DNA from 4 places in the Streptomyces sp. NPDC096136 genome. Region 3 is predicted to be linked to each of the others. Evidence: riboswitches for the same ligand, from Rfam matches in the RefSeq annotation. Region 3 holds a riboswitch; each other region holds the start of a gene.
The links. A riboswitch is a leader RNA that binds a small molecule or an ion and turns the genes downstream of it on or off. The one in region 3 is predicted to bind cobalamin.

Region 1 (5,713 bases), on a different contig from region 3:
TTGTCGATGACCTGGGCGCGGATGCCCTCGACGAGGTCGGGCGAGGCCAGGGCGGCGCAGGAGACGCGGTACTCCTGCTCCAGCACCCGTTCCAGGGGCCCGAGCCGGCGGGCCCGGCGGAGCGCGGCCAGGGTGACCTTGACCGCCGTCGGGGACTTGGACAGCAGGGTGTCCGCCGCGTCCTTCGCGGCGGGGACGCCCGAGGCGAGCAGCCGGGCGACGATCTCCTCGGCGGTCTCGGCGGCGTAGCAGTGGTCGATCCACTCGCGCGCGGAGGCCAGCCCCCCGGCCGGCGGCCCCGGCGGCCCCGCCACATGGCGCTCCAGCACCACGGGTACGGAGTCCTCCGCGAGCTCCCGCACCAGCACGGGCAGCGCCGCCGCCGGGACGAAGTGGTCGGCGAGGCCGCACAGCAGCGCGTCCGCGGCACCGATGGACGCACCGGTCAGTGCCAGGTGGGTGCCGAGTTCTCCGGGGGCCAGGGCGAGCAGGTAGGTGCCTCCGACGTCGGGGACGAAGCCGATGCCGGTCTCGGGCATGGCCACCTTCGACCGCTCGGTGACGATGCGGACGCTGCCGTGGGCCGAGACGCCCACTCCGCCACCCATGACGATGCCGTCCATGAGGGCGACGTACGGCTTGGGGTAGCGGGCGATCAGCGCGTTGAGCCGGTACTCGTCGCGCCAGAAGTCCGCCGAGGCGGTGCCGCCGGTGCGGGCGTCCTCGTGGATCGCGCGGATGTCGCCGCCCGCGCACAGACCGCGCTCGCCGGCGCCCCCGAGGACGACGAGTTCGACCGAGGAGTCGTCGGACCAGGCCGTGAGTGCCTCTTCGATGCGGAGCACCATGGAGTGGCTGAGGGCGTTGAGCGCCTTGGGACGGTTGAGGGTGATGTACGCGGCGTGGCCCTCGGTGCGCAGGAGGACAGGGGGTTCGTTGGTCATCGCAGGGTCTCCGTCAGTCCGCGCGCGACGATGACGCGCATGACCTCGTTGGTGCCTTCCAGGATCTGGTGGACCCGCAGGTCGCGGACGATCTTCTCGATGCCGTACTCGCTGAGGTAGCCGTAGCCGCCGTGCAGTTGGAGGGCGGCGTCGGCGACCGCGTACCCGGTGTCGGTGGCGAAGCGTTTGGCCATCGCGCACAGGCGCGGGGCGAGCGGGTCCCCGGTGTCCAGGGCCTCGGCGGCCTGCCGCACCAGCGCGCGGGCCGCAGCCAGCTCGGTGGCCATGTCGGCCAGACGGAACTGCAGCGCCTGCGCGTCCAGCAGGCGGCTGCCGAAGGCCTCGCGGTCGGCGAGGTAGGACAGCGAGCGGTCCAGGGCGCTCTGGGCGCCGCCGAGCGAGCAGGCGGCGATGCCGAGGCGACCGCCGTTGAGGCCGTTCATGGCGATGCGGAAGCCGTCGCCCTCGGCGCCGAGCCGCCGGCCGGCCGGAATACGGACCCCGTCGAGGACGACCTGGCGGGTGGGTTGCGCGTTCCAGCCCATCTTGCGTTCGTCGGGCCCGAAGGAGAGCCCCGGGTCCGCGCGTTCGACGACGAAGGCCGAGATCCCGCCCGGGCCGGGCTCGCCCGTCCGCGCCATGACCACGTAGACGTCCGACGCGCCGGCTCCGGAGATGAACTGCTTCACCCCCGTCAGCACGTAGTGGCCACCCTGCCTCTCGGCCCGGGTCCGCAGCGCGGCAGCGTCCGAACCGGCGCCCGGTTCGGTCAGGCAGTAGCTGCCCAAGGTCGCGGCGGTACACAGGCCGGGCAGCCAACGGTCGCGCTGCGCGCGGTCGCCGAAGCGGTCGATCATCCAGGCGACCATGTTGTGGATGGAGAGGTAGCCGGCGATGGAGGGGCAGCCCGTGGCGAGGGTCTCGAAAACGAGGACGCCGTCGCTGCGGGACAGGCCCGAACCGCCGTGCCGCTCCCGGACGTACACGCCGGCGAGGCCGAGGGAGGCGGCCCGCCGGATGACGTCGACGGGGAAGTGCTTGTCCTGGTCCCAGGCCACGGCGTGGGGGGCGAGCTGCTCCCGGGCGAAGTCGAGGGTGACCTCGGCGAGGGCGAGCTGGTCCTCGGTGAGAGTGGTGGTCACGGCGCTCACCCCATCGTCGGGATGGTGAAGCTCGCGCCTTCCTTGACCCCGGAGGGCCAGCGCGAGGTGACGGTCTTGGTACGGGTGCAGAAGCGGATCGAGTCCGGTCCGTGCTGGTTCAGGTCGCCGAATCCGGAGCGCTTCCAGCCGCCGAAGGTGTGGTAGGCGACGGGCACCGGGATGGGCACGTTGACGCCGACCATGCCGGTGTTGACCCGGCGGGTGAACTCGCGGGCGGTGTCCCCGTCCCGGGTGAAGATCGACACGCCGTTGCCGTACGGATGCTCGCTCGGCAGCCGCAGTGCCTCCTCGAAGTCCGCCGCCCGGACCACGGACAGCACCGGGCCGAAGATCTCCTCCCGGTAGATCCGCATCTGCGGGGAGACCCGGTCGAAGAGGGAGGCACCGGCGAAGTAGCCGTTCTCGTGCCCGTCCAGGGTGAACCCCCGGCCGTCGAGGACCAGTTCGGCGCCCTCGTTCACGCCGATGTCGACGTAGCGGCGCACCCGGTCCAGGGCGTCGCGGCTGACCAGGGGGCCGAAGTCGGCCTCCGGATCGTCGGAGCGGCCGATCTTCAGGGTCGAGATCCGCTCCTTGAGGGCGGCGACCAGGCGGTCCGCCGTTTCCTCGCCCACGGGTACGGCGACGGAAATGGCCATGCAGCGCTCGCCGGCCGAGCCGTAGCCGGCGCCGACGAGGGCGTCGACGGCCTGGTCGAGGTCGGCGTCCGGCATCACGATCATGTGGTTCTTGGCGCCGCCGAAGCACTGGGCGCGCTTGCCGTGGGCGGCGGCGGTGGCGTAGATGTGCGCGGCGATCGGGGTGGAGCCGACGAAGCCGAGGGCCTGGACGCGCGGGTCCTCCAGGAGGGTGTCGACCGCCTCCTTGCCGCCGTTGACCACGTTGAGGACGCCCGGCGGCAGGCCCGCCTCGAGGAACAGCTCGGCAAGGCGCAGCGGAACCGACGGGTCGCGTTCGGACGGCTTGAGGACGAAGGCGTTCCCGCAGGCCAGCGCCGGGGCGGCCTGCCAGAGCGGGATCATGGCGGGGAAGTTGAAGGGGGTGATCCCGGCGACCACGCCCAGCGGGGAGCGCAGGGAGTGCACGTCGATGCCGGTGCCGGCGTTGTCGGTGAACTCGCCCTTGAGGAGGTGCGGAACACCGGCGGCGAACTCCACCACCTCCAGGCCTCGCTGCAGATCGCCGTGGGCGTCGGCCACGGTCTTGCCGTGTTCGGCCGACAGGAGCCTGGCCAGGTCCTCGCGCTCGCCCTCGACGAGCTGGAGGAAGCGCAGCAGGACACGGGCCCGGCGCTGCGGGTTCCACTGCCCCCATTCCCCTTGCGCCTCCCGGGCGTTGGCGATCGCGGCCTCGGTGTCGGCGCGTCCGGCCAGCGGGACGCGGGCCTGGACGGAGCCGGTGTTGGGGTCGTACACGTCGGCGAGGAGCCCGGAGGTGCCGGTGGTGTGCTTTCCGCCGATGAAGTGGGTGAGTTCACGGACCATGGATGCCTGCTCTCGTCAGGTTGGATCCGGGGATGGCACGACAGGCCGGCGGACGACACCCGGATGGGGTGCTCCGCTACGGAAGCCGTGAGAACTACGAGCGCGCGGAAGTGGTGTGCGTACGCTCCGCCGGATCACCAGGGTCGTGGGTACAAACCGGTGCCATGCGTGTCTGCTCCATCCTCGTGGACAACACGGAACATCCGCGGCCGGTATCCTGACTCCCGGATCACCGCGCGCCGCCCGCCTTCCCGACAGCCCTCGTCAGTGGCGTGTGGATGGCAGCACACTCCCCGGTCACAGTGGCGGGACCGTGCCGGACTCACACCGGCTTCCCTGCACCGCGGACCTTGTGCCACGAACATATAGTTGGACGTCCTAGTAAGTCCAGACCCGCCACTCGAGCGCGCCCACCTTCGCAGCCCGCGCACCGTCTCCCCGCTTCCGGGACCCGCACCCCTCACCGGAGCCGGATGACCAGGCGCCCCACCGCAGCGCGACGGTGTCGCCCACGTCGCGGCGGCCGGGTTGCCCGCGCCGTCGTCGACGGTCACCGCCGGCCTGGTCGCGGTCCCGGCGGTGACCGGCACGGGAGATCGGCGTCTTGCCGCTGCCGGTGTTCGGGACGCCGGGCCCTTCTCCCTCGACCCCCACGGCTCCATCGCCTGCCCACCTCCCCGGCCTCCCCTTCACCGAGCAGTTCCACCGCTACCCCGCCTTCGACCTCGCCACCTCCCTCGTCCGGGACACCGGCCGCGCCGCCACCAACTTCGTCTGCATCCGCCTCGCCGGCCCGGCGGTCCTCACGATGTTCCACCGCACGCATCCTCACGTGACCGATGGTGCGATGATGCGTTCGTGGTGACAGATGCCGAGTGGGCCCGGATTCGGAAGAACTTGGACTTCGGACAGGTCTTCGAGGGCACGGTCGTGAGCGTTCCCCGGCCGGGTGCCATCGGGATCTTCGTGGACATCGGCCTGAGCGTCGGAGGGTTCGTCGACGTCCTGCTACTGCCGGAGGTGGGCGAGGACTGGCCGACGGAGGGCACCGTGGGCGAATTCGAGGTCTGGTGGGCTGACAGGCGCCAGCAGATCCGACTGAAGCCTTGCGATTCCCGGTACCTGCGGCACGACTTCACAGACTTCGTTGAACGCCTGCGGCCGAGTTGGCCATCCGAAGTCGGCCGGCCCGTGCCGGACCCCGAGCCTGTGACCCACGAGGAGCTGCGGGCCGCGTACCGCTCCGGCGGACCGTGGGCCGGCCCCTCCCCGAGGCTGAACGTGTCACAGCCCTGACAGGAGCCACGGCCCGGCGGGCACGGCAGCGACGCTATTGGTTTTCATTTTCATTTAGCTGCTACGGTGAGACCACGGTCCCGCCCCCGAGCAGACGAGGAACCATGTCCGCCCACTGCCAACCCACCGGCCGCCGAACCGGCTTCGGCAACGACGTCTCCCACTCGCACCGCCGCACGAAGCGACGCTTCGACCCGAACGTCCAGAGCAAGCGCTACTGGCTGCCCAGCGAGGGCCGCCACGTACGGCTCACCCTCAGCACCAAGGGCATCAAGACCGTCGACACGATCGGCGTCGAGGCCGCCGTGGCCCGGATCCGGGCCCGGGGAGGAACGGCCTGATGGCCAAGGGGGACAAAGTCGCCAAGAACCATCGACGGCGCCTGACCGTCGCCCGCTACGCCGTGCGCCGCGCCGCCCTCAAGGCGATCACCCCCGACGCCCGGACCTCCGACGAGTAACGTGCGGCGGCCCAGGGGGAACCGCGTCCCCGGCCCTGCGACGCCGCCGCCACCCGCGTCCGCAACCGCGACGCCATCGACGGCCGCCCCCACGGCCACCTGCACACCCTCGGCCTGTCCCGCGGGCGCGGGACGACCCACGCCGGCGAACTCCCCGGGGTGGCCAAGAGCAGCCGGTGATCCGGCGGCTCGACCCGACACACCGCGTCGTGCCGAGGTGCTCGAGCGGGTCCTGGGCACCGGGCTGTTCGACGTCGAGCGCGCTCGGCAAGCCCCGGGGCTCGGTGAAGGAACCCAACGCACACGAGCACGCCGCGGCGTCGGCTTCGGAGGCGCAAGCGGCTCCGGCGGACCCGGCCGGACGGC
Region 2 (5,713 bases), on a different contig from region 3:
GTCTGGCGTCTCTGGGCCGACGTCGAGAACTGGGGTGACTGGAACCCCGGGATCGAGAAGATCGAGATCGACGGCCCCTTCGCGGCCGGCGCCCGCATCACGATGACGCCGCCCGGCGAGGACCCCGTGCCGCTGGTCGTCGCCGAGGCCGTCGAGAACGGACTCTTCGTGGACGAGGCCCGGTTCCACGGGCTGCTCCTGCGCACGGAACACCGGATCGACCCCGCCGGGGACGGCCGGGTCCGCATCACCTACCGGATGGAGATCACCGGCCCGGGCGCCGACGAGGCCGGCCCCGAGATCGGCCCGGCCATCACCGCCGACTGGCCCGAGACCATGGCCGCGCTGGCGGAGTCGGCGGCCCGCTGATGGCCCTCAGCCCCGGGGAGAGCCCCGGGTTCCTGCTCTGGCACGCCACCCTGCGCTGGCAGCGGGAGGTCTCGGCGGCACTGACCCCGCTCGGCCTCACCCACGTGCAGTTCGTGCTGCTCGCCTGCGCGTGGTGGCTCAACGGCCAGGGCGAGCAACCCAACCAGCTCGCCCTGGCCCGCCAGGCGGGCACGGACGTGAAGATGACCTCCCAGGTGCTGCGCGCCCTGGAGCAGAAGGGGCTCGTCGCACGCGAGGTCGACCCGGCCGACACCCGCGCCAAGCGGCTGCGGGTCACCGCCGCCGGGGCGGAACTGGCCCCCCGGGCCGTCGCCGCCGTCGAGGAGGCCGACGCGCGGTTCTTCCGCGCGGTGCCCCTCGACGACGCACTGCCCCTGCTCAAGCGGCTGGCCCGGCCGGATTCCTGAGGCCCGCCACCCGAAACCGGCGCGGACCGGCGGACCGTCGAGCCGGCGAGCCGGCGAGCCGGCCGACAACGGCCCGCCTGTGCGCACGGCGGCGCCTCAGACGGCGGGGTGCTCCGGGAGGTACACGATGCCCGGAGCGCCCGTCGCCGGATGGACGGCGACATGGGCGCGGACCCCGTAGACCTCCGCGATCAGCTCCTCCGTGAGCACCTCGACCGGCGGCCCCTGAGCCACGACCCGGCCGCCCGCCAGGACGTACAGCCGGTCGCAGAACGACGCGGCGAGGTTCAGGTCGTGCAGGACGAGCAGGCTCGTCACGGGAAGCCGCCGGACCAGCCCCAGCAGTTCCAGCTGGTAGCGGATGTCGAGGTGGTTCGTGGGCTCGTCCAGGGCCAGCAGCCCGGGCTCCTGGACGAGTGCGCGGGCGACGAGGGCGCGCTGGCGCTCACCGCCCGAGAGCCCGTCGAAGCGGCGGCCGGCGAGCCCGCGGGCCCCGACGGTCTCCAGCGCCTCCGTGACGCGCCGGCGGTCGTCCGGGCCGTCCTGCTCCCAGAACCGCTTGTGCGGGCTGCGCCCCATGGCCACGACCTCCCGGACCGTCAGCCCGAAGGTGCCGGACGCGTCCTGCGGCACCACCGCCACCCGCCGGGCCCGCCCCCTCACCCCCAGAGCCGAGGCGTCGGCACCGTCGAACAGCACCCGGCCGGCGGCGGGCCGCAGCGCACCGTGGACGCAGCGCAGCAGGGTCGTCTTGCCGCTGCCGTTCGGTCCGACCACCCCGACCGTCTCACCGGGCCGGGCGCCGAGGTCGATCCCGTGCAGCAGGGTCCGCCCCTCGACCGCGTACCGCAGGGCCTCGACCGCGAGTTCCACCGGACGCCCCGTCATCCGGCCACCTCCTCGCCCCGGGTGGACCTGCGCAGCATCCACAGGAAGAAGGGGCCGCCCACCAGCGCGGTGACCACGCCGACGGGTATCTCCTCGGGCGCGGCCGCCGTCCGTGCCAGCAGGTCGGCCAGGGTCAGGAAGACCGCACCGGCCAGCGCGCAGACGGGCAGCAGCACCCGGTGCCCGGCTCCCACGACCATGCGGGCGGCGTGCGGGACCATCAGCCCGACGAAGCCGATCGCCCCGCTGGAGGCCACGAGCACCCCGATGACGAGGGAGGCGAGAACGAAGACGGCTGCCCGGAACCGGCCGGTGTCCAGGCCGAGGGTGCGCGCCCCCTCCTCCCCCGCGAGCAGCAGGTCCAGCGGGCGCGCCAGGGTGACGAGCAGTCCGGTGCCGGCCAGCAGCGCGGCGGCCGGCAGGGCGAGTTCGCCCCAGCGGGCGCCGCCCAGCCCGCCGAGGGTCCAGAACAGCACGGAGCGGATCTGGTCGGGGTGCGCGGACAGCACGAGCACCAGGCTGGTCAGTGCGGACAGGACGTACTGCACGGCCACCCCGGCCAGGACCAGCCGCCCCGTGGTCATGGCGCCGCCGCGCCGGGCCAGGGCGTACACGGCGACGAGAGCGGCGAGGGAGCCGGCGAACGCGGCCAGCGGGAGCCCGGCGGCGGCGCCCGCCCCCGCCCCGAGCACGAGGACCAGCACGGCCCCCGCCGAGGCGCCCGAGGAGGCGCCCAGCAGGAAGGGGTCCGCGAGCGCGTTGCGCACGAGGGCCTGGAGCACGGCGCCGGCGACCGCCAGCCCGGCGCCGACCACGGCCCCGAGCAGCACGCGCGGCATCCGTACGTCCCACACGATGGAGGCGAAGGCCCCGCGCCCGGCCCCGGGTCCGCCCGCCAGGATGCCGAGCACCTGCCCGGGGGCGATGCGCACGGGTCCCAGGGCCAGCCCCGCCACCACCGATCCGGCGAGGGCGGCGGCGAGGAGCAGGAGTACGGCCGCGGTGCGGCGGCGCCCGCTCACGCGGCGTCGGGGTGCAGGCCGCGGCCCAGGGATTCGACCGCGTCGGCGACGCGGACGCCCAGGACGGCGGAGGACAGCGGGAGCACCACGAACCGCCGGTTCTTGACGGCGGGAACCTCCGCCAGCGCCGGGTCGTTCAACAGGCGCTGCTTCTTGGCCTCCACGGAGGTGCCGCCGTAGTCGTAGATGAGGACGACCTCGGGCCCGCGCTCGACGACCTTCTCCCACGACACGTCTGCGAAGGTGTCCTGGAGGTCGGCGAAGACGTTCGCCCCGCCGGCGAGGGAGACGATCTCGTTGCCGATGCCGTTGCCCCCGGAGGTGAAGGCGGAGGCCTCGCCCGAGTCGTAGACGAAGACGGCCGGGCGGGCCCGGTCCTTCACCCGCGCGGTGACGGCGTCGATCCGGCGCTGCTCCTCCTCGACGAGGGCCGCGCCGCGCTCGGGCACGCCGAAGGTCCGGGCGACCTCCATGATCTCGGTCTTCAGCTGGGCGAGCCCGACACGGCCCGGGGTGCAGTACTCGATGCTGAGCCGGGAGGCGATCCCGGCCCGGGCCAGCCCCGCGCGGTCACGGCCCTGGCCCTGGTCGAAGGCGCTGGCGTAACCGCCGTACACGAAGTCGGGGTCGGCGCCGAGGAGCACCTCCTTCGACGGGTACCGCTCGGCCAGCACCGCGATCCCGTCGTAGGCGGTGCGGTAGGCGGGGAGCACGGAGTCGTCGAGGTAGGCCGTGCCCGCCATCCGGTCCTGGAGGCCGAGGGCGAGCAGGATCTCGGTGGCGTGCTGGTTCATGGTGACGGCCCGCCGGGGCGGGGCCTGGTAGGTGCTGGTGACACCGCAGTTGGTGACGGTGTACGGGAACCCGGGCGCGGCCTTCGCGCCGGGTGCGGGCCCCTGCCCGCCGGCCGGGCCGGCGCACGCGGTCAGGGGGATCAGGAGCGCGAGCGCGGAGAGCGGGCGCAGGGCGGCGCGGATACGCGACATGGTGAGGCCTCTCCGGGGGATCCTCGTCCCCGGTCGAAGTGAAGAGGCGGCGCGTCAGTGTCTGACTCCCGGGACCCCGCGGGCGGGGTCGCCGGTCACAGTGGCGGGACCGTACCGGATTCGCACCGGTTTCCTGTCCTGCACCGCCCGGACAACCCGGCCAAGTCTGCCAGATGCCGCGAATGCCGCCCGAAGGGCATCGGACGCCGCCGGTGGCGGGAGCCGCCCGTACGGAGGATCGTGGGCCGGGAGGGAAGGCGCGGAGGAGGTACGCCATGCGTCACGGCAGTCGCGGCAGTCATGGCGGCCACGGCGACCACGGCGGATGCCGGACCGGCGGCGGTCGGGCCGGGCGCGCGGGCCGGACCGCCCGCCTCCTGCTGGCGCCCCTCGTCGCGGCCCTGCTGCTGGGCGCCGGCCCCGACGGTTCCGGCGAGACCGTCCCCCTCGACGGGGACCGCCCCGGGGAGCACCTCGACGTCACCCTCACCCGGGTCGTCGACCCCGCGGGCCGGCCGCCCGCCCCCGGGGCCGACCGGCTGGTCGCCGTCGGGCTGCGCCTGGAGAACACGGGGACGGTGCCGTACCAGGACTCCCCCGCTCCGGCCGCGCACCTGCTCGGCACCGACGGGCAGCGCTTCACCGGCCTGAGCGGTACGACGGACGTCGGCCCGGCCCTACCCGGCCCGGCCCTGCCCGACACGGTCACCCTCGACCCGGGCCGGTCGGCCTCGGGCTACGTCGTCTTCCGGGTGCCGCAGGAGGCGGACCTGGCGGCGGTGCAGTTCGCCCTGGACGCCGGGCTCGGCGACGACGTGGCCCAGTGGAGCCTGGCCTGAGCCCTGCCGCAGCCAAAGCCGGAGCCGCAAGCGCCACCGGAACAGGCCGGAAATTATCCCGACGCGTCTAGTGACTTAGCAGGCACACGACAGTAGAACTTGTTCCCACTCCGTCGAGAGTGAGGAACCCCTCATGAGTGACAAAGGCCTGAACAGCAAGGTGTCCACAGGCGTTTCGCGCCGCGGATTCATCGCTGGAACCGGTTCTCTTCTGGGGGCCATGGCCCTCGCGGTGAACAGCACCGCCGCCCGCGCCGATCCCGCCACCGGATCCGCCGTCGCGAACGCCCCCCTCGTCTCCGGGACCCGTGTCCCGGCCCTCGTCATCGGCACCGGCTACGGCGGCTCCGTCGCGGCGCTCCGGCTGGCCCAGGCCGGTGTCGACGTGCACATGGTCGAGATGGGCATGGCCTGGGACACCCCGGGGACGGACGGCAAGATCTTCGCCAACACCACCAGGCCCGACTACCGCTCCTTCTGGCTGCGCACCCGCACGAAGGCCCCCCTGAGCAACTTCCTCGGCTTCCCCATCGACAAGGACGTCCCGAAGTACACGGGCATCCTCGACGCCGAGGAGATGGGCGGGATCATCGTCTACCAGGGCCGCGGCGTGGGCGGCGGCTCGCTCGTCAACGGCGGCATGGCCGTGACGCCCAAGCGGCAGAACTTCGCCGCCATCCTGCCCACGGTCGATGCCGAGGAGATGTACGCCACCTACTACCCCCGCGCCAACGCCGGGCTCGGAGTGGGCCTCGTCGACCCGGACTGGTTCGAGACGGTGGACTGCTACCAGTTCGCCCGCGTCGGCCGCAAGCACGCCCAGCGCTCGGGGTTCCCCTTCGTCTTCGTGCCCGACGTCTACGACTGGGACTACATGAAGCAGGAGGTGGCCGGCACCGTCCCCAAGTCGGCCGTGGACGGCGAGATCCTCTACGGGAACAACGCCGGGAAGAAGTCCCTCCAGAAGACCTACCTCGCCGCCGCCCGGGCGACCGGCCGGGTGGCGGTCTCCCCCCTGCACCGGGTCACCACCGTCTCCCCCTCGGACGGTGGCGGCTACACGGTCGCCGTGGAGGAGCTGAACACCACCGGCGACGTCGTCGCCGTCAAGACCGTCACCGCCGACCGGGTGTTCTTCGCGGCCGGCAGCGTCGGCACCAGCAAGCTGCTGGTCCGGCTGA
Region 3 (5,713 bases):
CAACCAGCTCTTCCCGCTGTTCGGTATCGCGAACCAGCTGCTCGCGGCGGTCGCGCTGGCCGTGTGCACCACACTGCTCGTCAAGTCGGGCCGGCTCAAGTGGGCCTGGGTCACGGGCGTTCCGCTCGCGTGGGACGTGGCCGTCACCCTGACGGCGAGCTACCAGAAGGTCTTCTCGGAGGACGTGAAGATCGGCTTCTTCGCGCAGCGCGACAAGTACCAGACCGGCATCGACGCCGGAAAGGTGCTGCCGCCCGCCAAGAACATGGACGAGATGCACACCGTGGTCACCAACGCCACGGTCGACGGGGTGCTCTCGGCCCTCTTCGCCGTCCTGATCGTCATCGTCCTGCTGGACGCGGCCCGCACCTGCTTCAAGGCCGTGGCCGACCCGGGCTCCGTCCGCCTCTCCGAGGTGCCGTGGACCGAGTCGAAGATCATCGCCCCGGCCGGGCTGATCGCGACGGCCGAGGAGAAGGCCGAACTCGCGGCGGCCGGCCTCGACGGGGGCGGCGGCCGCGTGAAGGACCCGGTCGGATGAGCGGCGCGGTCCGCGGGGCGCTGGCGAAGGCGCGGTACTACGTCCGGGAGTTCTCCGGCGAGGCCGCCTACGACCACTACGTCGCCCACGCCCGCTCCCACGACCCCGAGGCCGAGGTCCTGACCCGCCGCGCCTTCGAACGCGCCCGCACCGACGCCCGCGAAGCGGACCCCCGCGAGGGCTTCCGCTGCTGCTGAGCGCATGACAGGGCCCCGCCGCCTCCGACCGGAGACGGCGGGGCCCTTCGGCTTCCTCGGCGCACCCGGTCCTTGAGGGCCTCGGTCCGCAGGGTGATGCCGACCGGTTCGGGGAGGGCGATGTCCGTCCCGTACGGCGCCAGAGCCCGGGCCGGTGCTGCATACGGATCCGCGTGAGCCGCTCGATGATCAGCCCCTGGTCTCCGTCCGGCACACTCGGCGGCATGGACTTCGAGATCAGGACGGCGCGGGAAGACGAGTACGCGCGCCTCGGCGAGATCACCGGGCGGGCCTACAGCGGTGACGGGCTGCTCGACCTCGACGAGGACGACCGCTACCTGAACGTGCTCCGCGACGTCGCCGGGCGGGCCGGGGACGGGGACGTGCTCGCCGCCGTGCGGGACGGGCAGGTGCTCGGCGGCGTGACCTTCGCCGCACCCGGGAGCCGGCTCGCGGACATCGCCGGGCCGCACGACGCCGAATTCCGGATGCTCGCGGTCGCCGCCGGGGCCCGCGGGCAGGGGGTCGGGGAGGCCCTCGTACGGGCCTGCGCGGAGCGGGCCCGGGCCCTGGAAGGGGTCACCGCGCTGGTGCTGTCCACCCAGCCCGCCATGCGCGGGGCCCAGCGGATCTACGCCCGGCTCGGCTTCGTCCGCACGCCCGAACGCGACTGGTCGCCCGTACCGGAAGTCCCCCTGCTCACGTACCGACTGGAGCTGTGACGACACGCTCCGCATGCACCCGACACAACATGTGGGGGCTACCGCATCAGGTCGCCCCCACATGTATGCTCATGGCTGCTGCCGCCGCAGGGGAATCCGGTGGGAATCCGGAACTGTCCCGCAACGGTGTGACGTACGCCGAACGGTGTATCCGCGAGTCCGAAGACCTGCCGGCAGTGCCCCCGGATCGACCGAGCCGGGGTGTCGATTCGTCCGGGCCTCGCGGTTGGGCCGGTGGACGCCACGCGGTGGTGAGCGCTCTCGTGCGCGCGCCCGCGTGCGCCCGCTCGCGCCCGCTCCGCCGATGACCGGGCCGAGTGAGGGAGAGCTCCCCCGTGACCATCGCGCCCGCCGCACCGCGCGCCGAGTCCGACCACCCCGAAGCCGAAGGTCCCGGGGCCGCGCTGCTGCGCACCCTCACCGAGCTCACGGCCGACCTCCCCGACACCGACCCCGGCCGGGTCGCCGCCGCCGCCCTGCGCGGCCGCAGCGCCGCCGCCGACGAGGCCGAGCTGCGCGGACTCGCCACCGAGGCCGCGGCCGGCCTGATCTCCGAGGACCCGGCCTACTCCCGCCTCGCCGCCCGCCTGCTGACCCTGGCCGTCGCCGACGAGGCCGCCGGCCAGGGCTCCACCTCCTTCGCCGAGTCCGTAGCCGTCGGCCACCGCGAGGGCCTGATCGCCGACCGCACCGCCGAGTTCGTCGCCGCCCACGCCGCCCGCCTGGACTCCCTCGTCGAGCTCGCGCTCGCCGAGGGCGCGGACGACCGCTTCGGCTTCTTCGGCCTGCGCACCCTGCACAGCCGCTACCTGCTGCGCCACCCGCTGACCCGTCAGGTGATCGAGACCCCGCAGTACTTCATGCTGCGCGTGGCCTGCGGCCTCGCCGAGGACGACAGCATCCGCGCGGTCGAGGAAGTGGCCTCGCTGTACCGCCTGATGAGCCGCCTCGACTACCTGCCGTCCTCCCCGACGCTGTTCAACTCCGGTACGCGCCACCCGCAGATGTCCTCCTGCTACCTCCTCGACTCCCCCCTGGACGAGCTGGACTCCATCTACGACCGCTACCACCAGGTCGCCCGCCTCTCGAAGCACGCCGGCGGCATCGGCCTCTCCTACTCCCGCATCCGCGCCCGCGGCTCGCTGATCCGCGGCACCAACGGCCACTCCAACGGCATCGTCCCGTTCCTGAAGACCCTCGACGCCTCCGTCGCCGCCGTGAACCAGGGCGGCCGCCGCAAGGGCGCCGCCGCCGTCTACCTGGAGACCTGGCACGCCGACATCGAGGAGTTCCTGGAGCTCCGCGACAACACCGGCGAGGACCAGCGCCGCACGCACAACCTCAACCTCGCCCACTGGATCCCGGACGAGTTCATGCGCCGCGTGAACGCCGACGCCGAGTGGTCGCTGTTCTCCCCGTCCGACGTCCCCGAGCTGGTGGACCTGTACGGCGACGAGTTCGACGCCGCCTACGTCAAGGCCGAGGCCTCCGGGCTCGCCAAGAAGACCATGCCGGCCCGCGACCTGTACGGCCGCATGATGCGCACCCTCGCCCAGACCGGCCAGGGCTGGATGACCTTCAAGGACGCCTCCAACCGGACGGCGAACCAGACCGCGCTGCCCGGCACGGTGGTCCACTCCTCCAACCTCTGCACCGAGATCATCGAGGTCACCAACGACGGCGAGACGGCCGTCTGCAACCTCGGCTCCGTCAACCTCGGCGCGTTCGTCGTCGACGGCGAGATGGACTGGGAGCGCCTGGACGAGACCGTCCGCACCGCCGTGACCTTCCTCGACCGCGTCGTCGACATCAACTTCTACCCGACCGAGCAGGCCGGCCGCTCCAACGCCAAGTGGCGTCCGGTGGGCCTGGGCGCGATGGGCCTCCAGGACGTCTTCTTCAAGCTGCGCCTGCCCTTCGACTCCGCCGCGGCGAAGGCCCTCTCCACGAAGATCTCCGAGCGCATCATGCTCGCCGCGTACGAAGCGTCGTGCGACCTCGCCGAGCGCAGCGGCCCGCTCCCGGCCTGGGCCGAGACCCGCACCGCCCAGGGCGTGCTGCACCCGGACCACTACGAGACCGAGCGCCACTGGCCCGAGCGCTGGGACGCCCTGCGCGCCCGGGTCGCGAAGTCCGGCATGCGCAACTCGCTGCTCCTCGCGATCGCCCCGACGGCGACGATCGCCTCGATCGCCGGCGTGTACGAGTGCATCGAGCCGCAGGTCTCCAACCTCTTCAAGCGCGAGACCCTCAGCGGTGAGTTCCTCCAGGTCAACGGCTACCTGGTCGAGGACCTGAAGAAGCTGGGCGTGTGGGACGCGCAGACCCGCGAAGCGCTGCGCGACTCCTCCGGCTCCGTCCAGGGCTTCGGCTGGATCCCCGAGGAGGTCCGCGAGCTGTACCGCACGGCGTGGGAGATCCCGCAGCGCGGCCTGATCGACATGGCGGCGGCCCGTACGCCGTACCTGGACCAGAGCCAGTCGCTGAACCTGTTCCTGGAGACGCCCACCATCGGCAAGCTCAGCTCGATGTACGCGTACGCCTGGAAGCAGGGCCTGAAGACCACGTACTACCTGCGCTCGCGCCCGGCGACGAAGATCGCCCGCGCGGCCTCCGGCGCCGCCGTACCGGCCGCCGCCTCCACCCCCGCCCAGCTGCCGCAGGCCATGGACGCCGAGGCGCTGGCCTGCTCCCTTGAGAACCCCGAGTCCTGCGAGGCCTGCCAGTAATGAGCTCCACCGAGAAGAAGAACCTCCTCGACCCGGGCTTCGAGCTCACGCTCCGCCCGATGCGCTACCCGGACTTCTACGAGCGCTACCGGGACGCGATCAAGAACACCTGGACGGTGGAGGAGGTCGACCTCCACTCCGACGTCGCCGACCTCGCGAAGCTGACGCCGGCCGAGCAGCACATGATCGGCCGCCTGGTCGCGTTCTTCGCGACGGGCGACTCGATCGTGGCGAACAACCTGGTCCTGACGCTGTACAAGCACATCAACTCCCCGGAGGCGCGCCTGTACCTGTCGCGCCAGCTGTTCGAGGAGGCCGTGCACGTCCAGTTCTACCTGACGCTGCTCGACACCTACCTGCCCGACCCGGACGACCGCGCGGCCGCCTTCGCGGCCGTGGAGAACATCCCGTCGATCCGCGAGAAGGCGCAGTTCTGCTTCAAGTGGATGGACTCGGTCGAGAAGATCGACCAGCTGGAGACGGCCGCCGACCGCCGCCGCTTCCTGCTGAACCTGATCTGCTTCGCCGCCTGCATCGAGGGCCTGTTCTTCTACGGCGCCTTCGCGTACGTGTACTGGTTCCGCTCGCGCGGCCTGCTGCACGGCCTGGCGACGGGCACCAACTGGGTCTTCCGCGACGAGACCATGCACATGAACTTCGCCTTCGAGGTCGTGGACACGGTCCGCAAGGAGGAGCCGGAGCTCTTCGACGACGCCCTCCAGCAGCAGGTCACCGACATGCTGAAGGAGGCCGTGGAGGCGGAGCTCCAGTTCGGCCGCGACCTGTGCGGTGACGGCCTGCCGGGCATGAACACCGACTCGATGCGCGAGTACCTGGAGTGCGTCGCCGACCAGCGCCTGGTCCGCCTCGGCTTCCCGCCGGTGTACGGCTCGCAGAACCCGTTCTCGTTCATGGAGCTCCAGGGCGTCCAGGAGCTGACGAACTTCTTCGAGCGCCGCCCGTCGGCCTACCAGGTGGCCGTCGAGGGCACCGTCGACCTGGACGAGGACTTCTAGTCCGAGCAGCGACGATCTCCACGCGCCCCCTCCCGGACCTTGAGGTCCGGGAGGGGGCGTCGTCGTCCGTCGGCGGGGACGGCGACGGGGGCGGCCGGCTTCAGGGTCACCTCCACGAGCCCCGGATCGAACGCGCCCGCGGCCCTGAGCTGACGGTCGACGCGTCGGTCGTGGAGGGCGCCGTGGAAGGAGGGGGCGAGGAGGAGGGCGGCGACGGCGAGGACGGTGAGGTAGTCGAGGAACGTGTTCATGACTCCAAGATCGCCGGGGCGGTGGACACCGGACAGTGGCAGGACTGTCATGGAAGGGCGAATTACTGCCACACTGGCTCCATGCTGAAGAACGTGGCCGTGGCCCTCGTCGACGGTGTGGCCCCCTTCGAGTTCGGAATCTTCTGCGAGGTCTTCGGGATCGACCGGAGCGAGCAGGGGCTGCCGGTGTACGACTTCGCGGTGTGCGCGGCCGAGGAAGGGCCGCTGACCATGGCGGACGTCGGCTTCGCGATCGC
Region 4 (5,713 bases), on a different contig from region 3:
TCAACCACGCCGACTTCTCGCTCGACGGCCGCTACTTCATCGTCAGCTGCGAGTTCTCCGGCGAGCTGCTCAAGGTCGACACGGAGAAGATGGAGGTCATCGCCCAGCAGAAGCTCCCCTTCGAGGGCGCGATGCCGCAGGACGTCAAGATCTCGCCGGACGGGAAGACCTTCTACGTCGCCGACATGATGGCCCACGGGATGTGGGTGCTCAGCGGCGACAAGTTCGACACCCCCAAGCTGCTGCCCACGGGCAAGGGCTGCCACGGCCTCTACGTCAGCCGCGACTCCCGCGAGATGTACGTCTCCAACCGCGGCGAGGGCAGCATCTCGGTCTTCGACTTCAAGAAGAAGCAGCTCACCAAGAAGTGGGAGCTGCCCGACGGGGGCAGCCCCGACATGGGCGGGGTCTCGGCCGACGGCAAGGTGCTGTGGCTGTCCGGCCGCTACAACTCCGAGGTCTACGCGATCGACACCACCAGCGGCAAGGAGCTGGCCAGGATCCCCGTCGGCAGCGGACCCCACGGCCTGGCCGTCTACCCGCAGCCCGGCCGCTACTCCCTCGGCCACACCGGGATCTTCCGCTAGGCGCGGCCCGCCCGCCGCGCCGGAACCCGGCGGTCCCCGGGAGCCCGCACGGCTCCCGGGACCCGTGGGCGTGACCCGCCCCCGGTACGGCTACCCTGAGCCGGTCAACAAGCACCAGGAAGGGGTGGCCCCAGTGGCGGACATCGACAAGGCACGCGAGACGTTCGACCGGTTCGACGCGAACGGCGACGGCGTCATCACGGCCGACGAGTACAGCGCGGCCATGAAGGCCATGGGGGACGCTTTCGTCACCCCGGCGGTCGCCGAAGCGATCATCGCGGCGAAGGACCTCAACGGCGACAAGCTGCTGAGCTTCGACGAGTTCTGGGCCGACCTGAACAAGTAAGGCCCCGCCGAACGGGCGCCGCGCCCGCCTCCGTCCCGCCCGCCGGGACGGGGGCGCGTCAGGCTCCCGCGCCGGAGCCCGTCATGTCCTCGACCTCGGCGAGGGCCTCCTCCAGCCAGCCGAGCCAGAAGCCCTCCAGGGCGATCCCCCCGTGCAGCACCAGCCTGCGCAGCCGGTCCGGGTCCGCGTCGCGCCCCGGCGGGAAGTCCTTCGCCTCGATGGCCTCGTACTCCGCCAGCTGCGCCCGGTGCAGGTCCAGGTGCCGCCGCAGCTCCGCACCCAGCCCCTGCGGCCCCACCACGGCCGCCGCCCGGATCCGCAGCAGCAGCGCGTCCCGCATCGGCTTGGGGTCCTGCCGCTCGTCCACCCACCGGGCCAGCTCGGCACTGCCGTCCGGCAGCACCTCGTACTCCTTCTTCTGCCCGCGCACGGGCACCTCGCTGGGCAGCGCCCGGATCAGCCCCGCTTCCTCCAGCCGCCCGAGCTCCCGGTAGATCTGCTGGTGGGTCGCGGACCAGAAGTAGCCGATCGACTTGTCGAACCGCCGCGTCAGCTCCAGCCCGGACGAGGGCTTCTCCAACAACGCGGTGAGAATGGCATGCGGCAGCGACATGCCGCCATCCTAGGTGCGGGCAATCGTCCCGCAGGGCGGGACGGGTGGGCACACCGGGACCCCGCCCCGCAGGGCCGCCCCCGCGTCGGCCGCGCCGCCCCCGCCCCGCCGCGCTCAGCCCAGCGCGGCCAGCGCCTCGGGCACGCGGGGCCCCGCCGCGTCCGCGCCCAGGAACCCGTGGGCCCGCAGGAACGCCGTCACCGCCGGGGACCACGCCTGGCGCAAGCCGGCCGAAGCCAGCAGCTCGGGGTCCGACAGCAGCACCCCCGCCGCCCCCACCCGTATCCCCGAAGGCGTGAGCACGGCCGCGTCGTCGGCCCACCGCACCGCCAGGTCCACGTCGTGGGTGGCCATCACCACCGTCGTCCCCGCCGCCCGCAGCCCCGCCAGGACGTCCAGCAGGCGCTCCTGCCCGTCCGGATCGAGGCCCGCGGTCGGCTCGTCCAGGATCAGCACCCGCGGGGCCATCGCCACCGCGCCCGCGATCGCCGCGCGCTTGCGCTGCCCGTACGACAGCAGGTGCGTCGGACGGTCCCGCAGCGCGGTGATGTCCAGCGCCGCCAGCGCGGAGTCCACCCGCGCGCGGACCTCCGCCTCGGGGAGGCCCAGGTTCATCGGGCCGAAGGACACGTCCTGCTCCACGGAGGCCGCGAAGAGCTGGTCGTCGGGGTCCTGCACCACCAGCTGGACGGTGGTGCGCAGCCGGGTCAGCCCCCGCCGGTCGTACGCCACCGCCGAGCCCTCCAGCCGCAGCGCGCCCGACGCGGGCCGCAGGCCCCCGCTCAGCAGCCGCATCAGCGTGGTCTTGCCGCTGCCGTTGCGGCCCAGCAGCACCAGCGCCCGCCCCTCGGCGATCGCGAAGTCCACGCCCGACAGCACCGCCGGCCCGTCCTCGTACGCGTACCCGGCGCCGACCAGCTCCACCAACGGGGTCACAGCCCCAGCTCCTTCAGTACGAGGGTCCCCGCGACCAGGGCGGCCAGCAGGGCGGCGGCGGCCGCCAGGAACCGCCGGGACAGCGCCGCCGGCGGGACGAGCACCCGCAGCGCGCCGTCGTAGCCGCGCCCCGCCAGCCCCTCCTGGAGCCGGGCGGCGCGGTCGAAGGCCCGGACGAACGAGGTCGCCGCGAGCCCCGCCACCGAACGCCAGGCGGCCGCCCGTCCTGCCTGTCCGAGCCGGGCCGCCTGGGCCCGGCGGACCTGCGCCAGGGAGTCCAGCAGCAGGAAGCCGATCCGGTACATGACGAGGGCCACGTCGACCACGGGCGCGGGCACCCCGGCCCGCACCAGCCGGGGCAGTACGTCCGAGACCGGTGTGGTGAAGGCGAACAACAGCACCCCGAGGGAGGCGGCCGAGGTGCGCAGCAGCAGGTCCAGCGCGTGCCGGGGCCCGTCCGGGGCGGGCGCGAGGAAGCCGTCCGGGCCGCCCACCGACACCAGCAGCGGCAGCGCCCCGGTGACGCAGAACCCGAGCGGGACCCGGAAGGCCCGCCACAGCTGCCGCCCGGCCACCCCGGCGGGCCCCAACAGCACGGCCAGGGTCGCGGCGGCCACCAGCGGCCCGCCGGGCCACGGGGGCAGGCACACCGCGGTGACGGTCAGACCGAACCCCAGGAGGGCCTTCTCCAGCGGATGGCGGCCGCGCCAGCGGCTGCTGTGCGCCGCGACGTCGATGGGCAGCACCGGCTACGGCTCCCGCGCGGGCTCGGCGGGGGACTGCGCCTGCGCGAGGGCCTGCGCCGCGCCCTGGCGGCGGCCCCTGCGGACCCCGAAGTAGTACGCGAGCACGCCCGCGCCCAGGGCCGCCTGGAGGGCGAACAGCGCGGACTCGATCTCGCCCGAGGGGGGTTCGTACAGCGGGGAGAACCAGGGTTCGTAGTCCGGCTCGAGCTCGGTGATGGCCGACTCCGCCTGGGCGTCGGCGCCCGCGAAGGGCTCCTCCTTGCCCTCGCCGAGCCCCAGCGCGAGCGGCAGCACGGCCAGCGCCGCCACCAGGAGCAGCAGCAGGGTGTTGATCTTGGCGTTCCTGCTCATCAGGCGGCCGCCTCCTCGGTCCGCTTCGTACCGGCCAGCCTGGCGACGCCGAGCCGGACCAGGTCCGACGTGCTCGACTGCATCAGCAGCCGCATCACGAGCACCGTCAGCAGCCCCTCGCTGACCGCGAGCGGGATCTGGGTGAGGGCGAAGATGCCCGCGAACTTCTCCAGGGACCCCAGGAAGCCGCTCGCCGGGTCCGGGAAGGCCAGCGCCAGCTGGACCGAGGTCACGCAGTAGGTGACCAGGTCGGCGAAGAAGGCCCCGAAGAAGACGGTGACCATCAGCGGCGCACCGGACTTGCGCAGCAGCCTGTAGGCCGCGTACCCGGCCCAGGGCCCGGCGATCGCCATCGAGAAGACGTTGGCGCCGAGGGTGGTGAGGCCGCCGTGCGCCAGCAGCAGCGCCTGGAACAGCAGGGTGATCGTGCCGAGCACCGCCATGACGGGCGGCCGGAACAGGATGGCGCCGAGCCCGGTCCCGGTGGGGTGCGAGCAACTGCCCGTGACCGAGGGGATCTTCAGGGCGGACAGGACGAACGTGAACGCTCCGGACGCGCCGAGGAGCAGCGTGCTCTCCGGGTGGGACTTCACCTCGCGGGTCAGGGCGCGGACCCCGTGGACGACGAACGGGGCGGACGCGGCGCCCCAGGCGGCCGCGTGCAGCGGGGGCAGGAACCCCTCGGCTATGTGCATGAGTTGGGAGACCTCTCCAGCACCTCGTGGATGGACGTACGCGCCCCGGCCGGTCTCCTGGCTGACGGGTACTGCCGCCCCGGCTCCGCCTTCCCGGGTCCGTACGGTCTCCCGTGCGGACCCAGTGGCTCCCGCAAGGGGGTGGAGCTGGACTTCCCGATCACAGTGGCGAGGGCCGCACCGGTTTCGCACCGGTTTCCCGAACACCAAGGCCAGCTGACCCTAGTCGTCCGCACGGACCGGTATCAACCCGGACCGATCCGGCCGATCGGATGGCCGAATTCCGATTCCTCCCCCGGACGGCCGCCGAGCGCTGGCGGGGCCGGCGGCCGGCCCGCAGGGTGGGGGCGTGCCCGACTTCGACTACTCCGACCTGTCCGCCGTCTTCGTCAACTGCACCCTCAAGCGCTCGCCCGAGACCAGCAACACCGAGGGGCTGATCTCCAAGAGCCGCGCCGTCATGGAGTCGGCTGGGGCCCGGACCTCGCTGATCCGCGCCGTCGACCACGACATCGCCACCGGCGTCTGGCCGGACATGACCGACCACGGCTGGGAGAGCGACCAGTGGCCGGTGCTCTACAGCCAGGTCATGGACGCCGACATCCTCGTGCTCTGCGGCCCGATCTGGCTGGGCGACAACAGCTCGGTCATGAAGCAGGTCATCGAGCGGCTCTACGCCTGCTCCTCGCTGCTGAACGACAAGGGCCAGTACGCGTACTACGGGCGGGTCGGCGGGGCGCTGATCACCGGCAACGAGGACGGCGTCAAACACTGCGCCATGAACGTCCTCTACAGCCTCCAGCACCTGGGCTACGCCATCCCGCCGCAGGCCGACGCCGGCTGGATCGGCGAGGCGGGGCCCGGCCCCTCGTACCTGGACCCGGGCTCGGGCGGCCCCGAGAACGACTTCACCAACCGGAACACGACGTTCATGTCGTGGAACCTGATGCACCTCGCGGCGCTCCTCAAGCGCGCCGGGGGCGTCCCCGCCCACGGCAACCAGCGCTCCGCGTGGGACGCCGGCTGCCGTTTCGACTTCCCGAACCCGGAACACCGCTAGGGAGGGTCCTCAGCAGGTGTTCGGGTGCGCGACGTCCACCACGAGCCGCTCGGGCGCCTGCAGGACGGAGGTGCTGTAGGCGGGCTTGGTGTCGAAGGCGGCGCCGAAGGTCACGTACCCCTCGTAGTCGCCGGTCAGGGCGAGGCCCTTGAGCTTGCTCAGGCCGATCTGCTGGAGCTTGGGCCCCAGGTAGACGTTGTTGCCCGCCTCGTCGTGGCCGGCGGCGGGGTGCAGGCGGATCTCCAGGAAGTACTTCCCGGGTAGCGGCACGGGCTTGCCCGACCCGTCGTAGACCAGCTGGGAGACGGGCGTGACGGTGAACGGGGGCACGGAGCCCTGGAGGTCGACGACGATCCGGTCGTACGTGCAGTGACCGCCC

Region 1: another riboswitch for cobalamin. It lies ahead of ACIRBY_RS33345 (CoA-acylating methylmalonate-semialdehyde dehydrogenase); the one in region 3 lies ahead of ACIRBY_RS08840 (ribonucleoside-diphosphate reductase subunit alpha).
Region 2: another riboswitch for cobalamin. It lies ahead of ACIRBY_RS01790 (ABC transporter substrate-binding protein); the one in region 3 lies ahead of ACIRBY_RS08840 (ribonucleoside-diphosphate reductase subunit alpha).
Region 4: another riboswitch for cobalamin. It lies ahead of ACIRBY_RS27230 (energy-coupling factor ABC transporter permease); the one in region 3 lies ahead of ACIRBY_RS08840 (ribonucleoside-diphosphate reductase subunit alpha).

The regions. Positions count from the first base shown of each region.
Region 1 is NZ_JBIWFZ010000024.1:56,631-62,343, reverse strand. It holds gene ACIRBY_RS33355 (enoyl-CoA hydratase/isomerase family protein) at 1-944, opposite strand, end outside; gene ACIRBY_RS33350 (acyl-CoA dehydrogenase family protein) at 941-2,095, opposite strand; gene ACIRBY_RS33345 (CoA-acylating methylmalonate-semialdehyde dehydrogenase) at 2,092-3,591, opposite strand; cobalamin riboswitch at 3,781-3,966, opposite strand; partial or broken gene ACIRBY_RS33340 (hypothetical protein) at 4,225-4,456, shown strand; gene ACIRBY_RS33335 (hypothetical protein) at 4,450-4,887, shown strand; gene rpmB (50S ribosomal protein L28) at 4,992-5,228, shown strand; partial or broken gene rpsN (30S ribosomal protein S14) at 5,228-5,527, shown strand.
Region 2 is NZ_JBIWFZ010000001.1:393,735-399,447, reverse strand. It holds gene ACIRBY_RS01810 (SRPBCC family protein) at 1-369, shown strand, start outside; gene ACIRBY_RS01805 (MarR family winged helix-turn-helix transcriptional regulator) at 369-797, shown strand; gene ACIRBY_RS01800 (ABC transporter ATP-binding protein) at 894-1,685, opposite strand; gene ACIRBY_RS01795 (FecCD family ABC transporter permease) at 1,682-2,707, opposite strand; gene ACIRBY_RS01790 (ABC transporter substrate-binding protein) at 2,704-3,693, opposite strand; cobalamin riboswitch at 3,729-3,867, opposite strand; gene ACIRBY_RS01785 (hypothetical protein) at 3,969-4,532, shown strand; gene ACIRBY_RS01780 (GMC oxidoreductase) at 4,666-5,713, shown strand, end outside.
Region 3 is NZ_JBIWFZ010000003.1:543,111-548,823, reverse strand. It holds gene ACIRBY_RS08855 (carbon starvation CstA family protein) at 1-541, shown strand, start outside; gene ACIRBY_RS08850 (CstA-like transporter-associated (seleno)protein) at 538-738, shown strand; gene ACIRBY_RS08845 (GNAT family N-acetyltransferase) at 963-1,460, shown strand; cobalamin riboswitch at 1,516-1,650, shown strand; gene ACIRBY_RS08840 (ribonucleoside-diphosphate reductase subunit alpha) at 1,796-4,189, shown strand; gene ACIRBY_RS08835 (ribonucleotide-diphosphate reductase subunit beta) at 4,189-5,205, shown strand; gene ACIRBY_RS08830 (hypothetical protein) at 5,202-5,456, opposite strand; gene ACIRBY_RS08825 (helix-turn-helix domain-containing protein) at 5,538-5,713, shown strand, end outside.
Region 4 is NZ_JBIWFZ010000015.1:138,525-144,237, forward strand. It holds gene ACIRBY_RS27200 (YncE family protein) at 1-587, shown strand, start outside; gene ACIRBY_RS27205 (EF-hand domain-containing protein) at 721-933, shown strand; gene ACIRBY_RS27210 (PadR family transcriptional regulator) at 992-1,546, opposite strand; gene ACIRBY_RS27215 (ATP-binding cassette domain-containing protein) at 1,661-2,482, opposite strand; gene cbiQ (cobalt ECF transporter T component CbiQ) at 2,479-3,228, opposite strand; gene ACIRBY_RS27225 (energy-coupling factor ABC transporter substrate-binding protein) at 3,232-3,579, opposite strand; gene ACIRBY_RS27230 (energy-coupling factor ABC transporter permease) at 3,579-4,274, opposite strand; cobalamin riboswitch at 4,304-4,500, opposite strand; gene ACIRBY_RS27235 (flavodoxin family protein) at 4,624-5,334, shown strand; gene ACIRBY_RS27240 (hypothetical protein) at 5,344-5,713, opposite strand, start outside.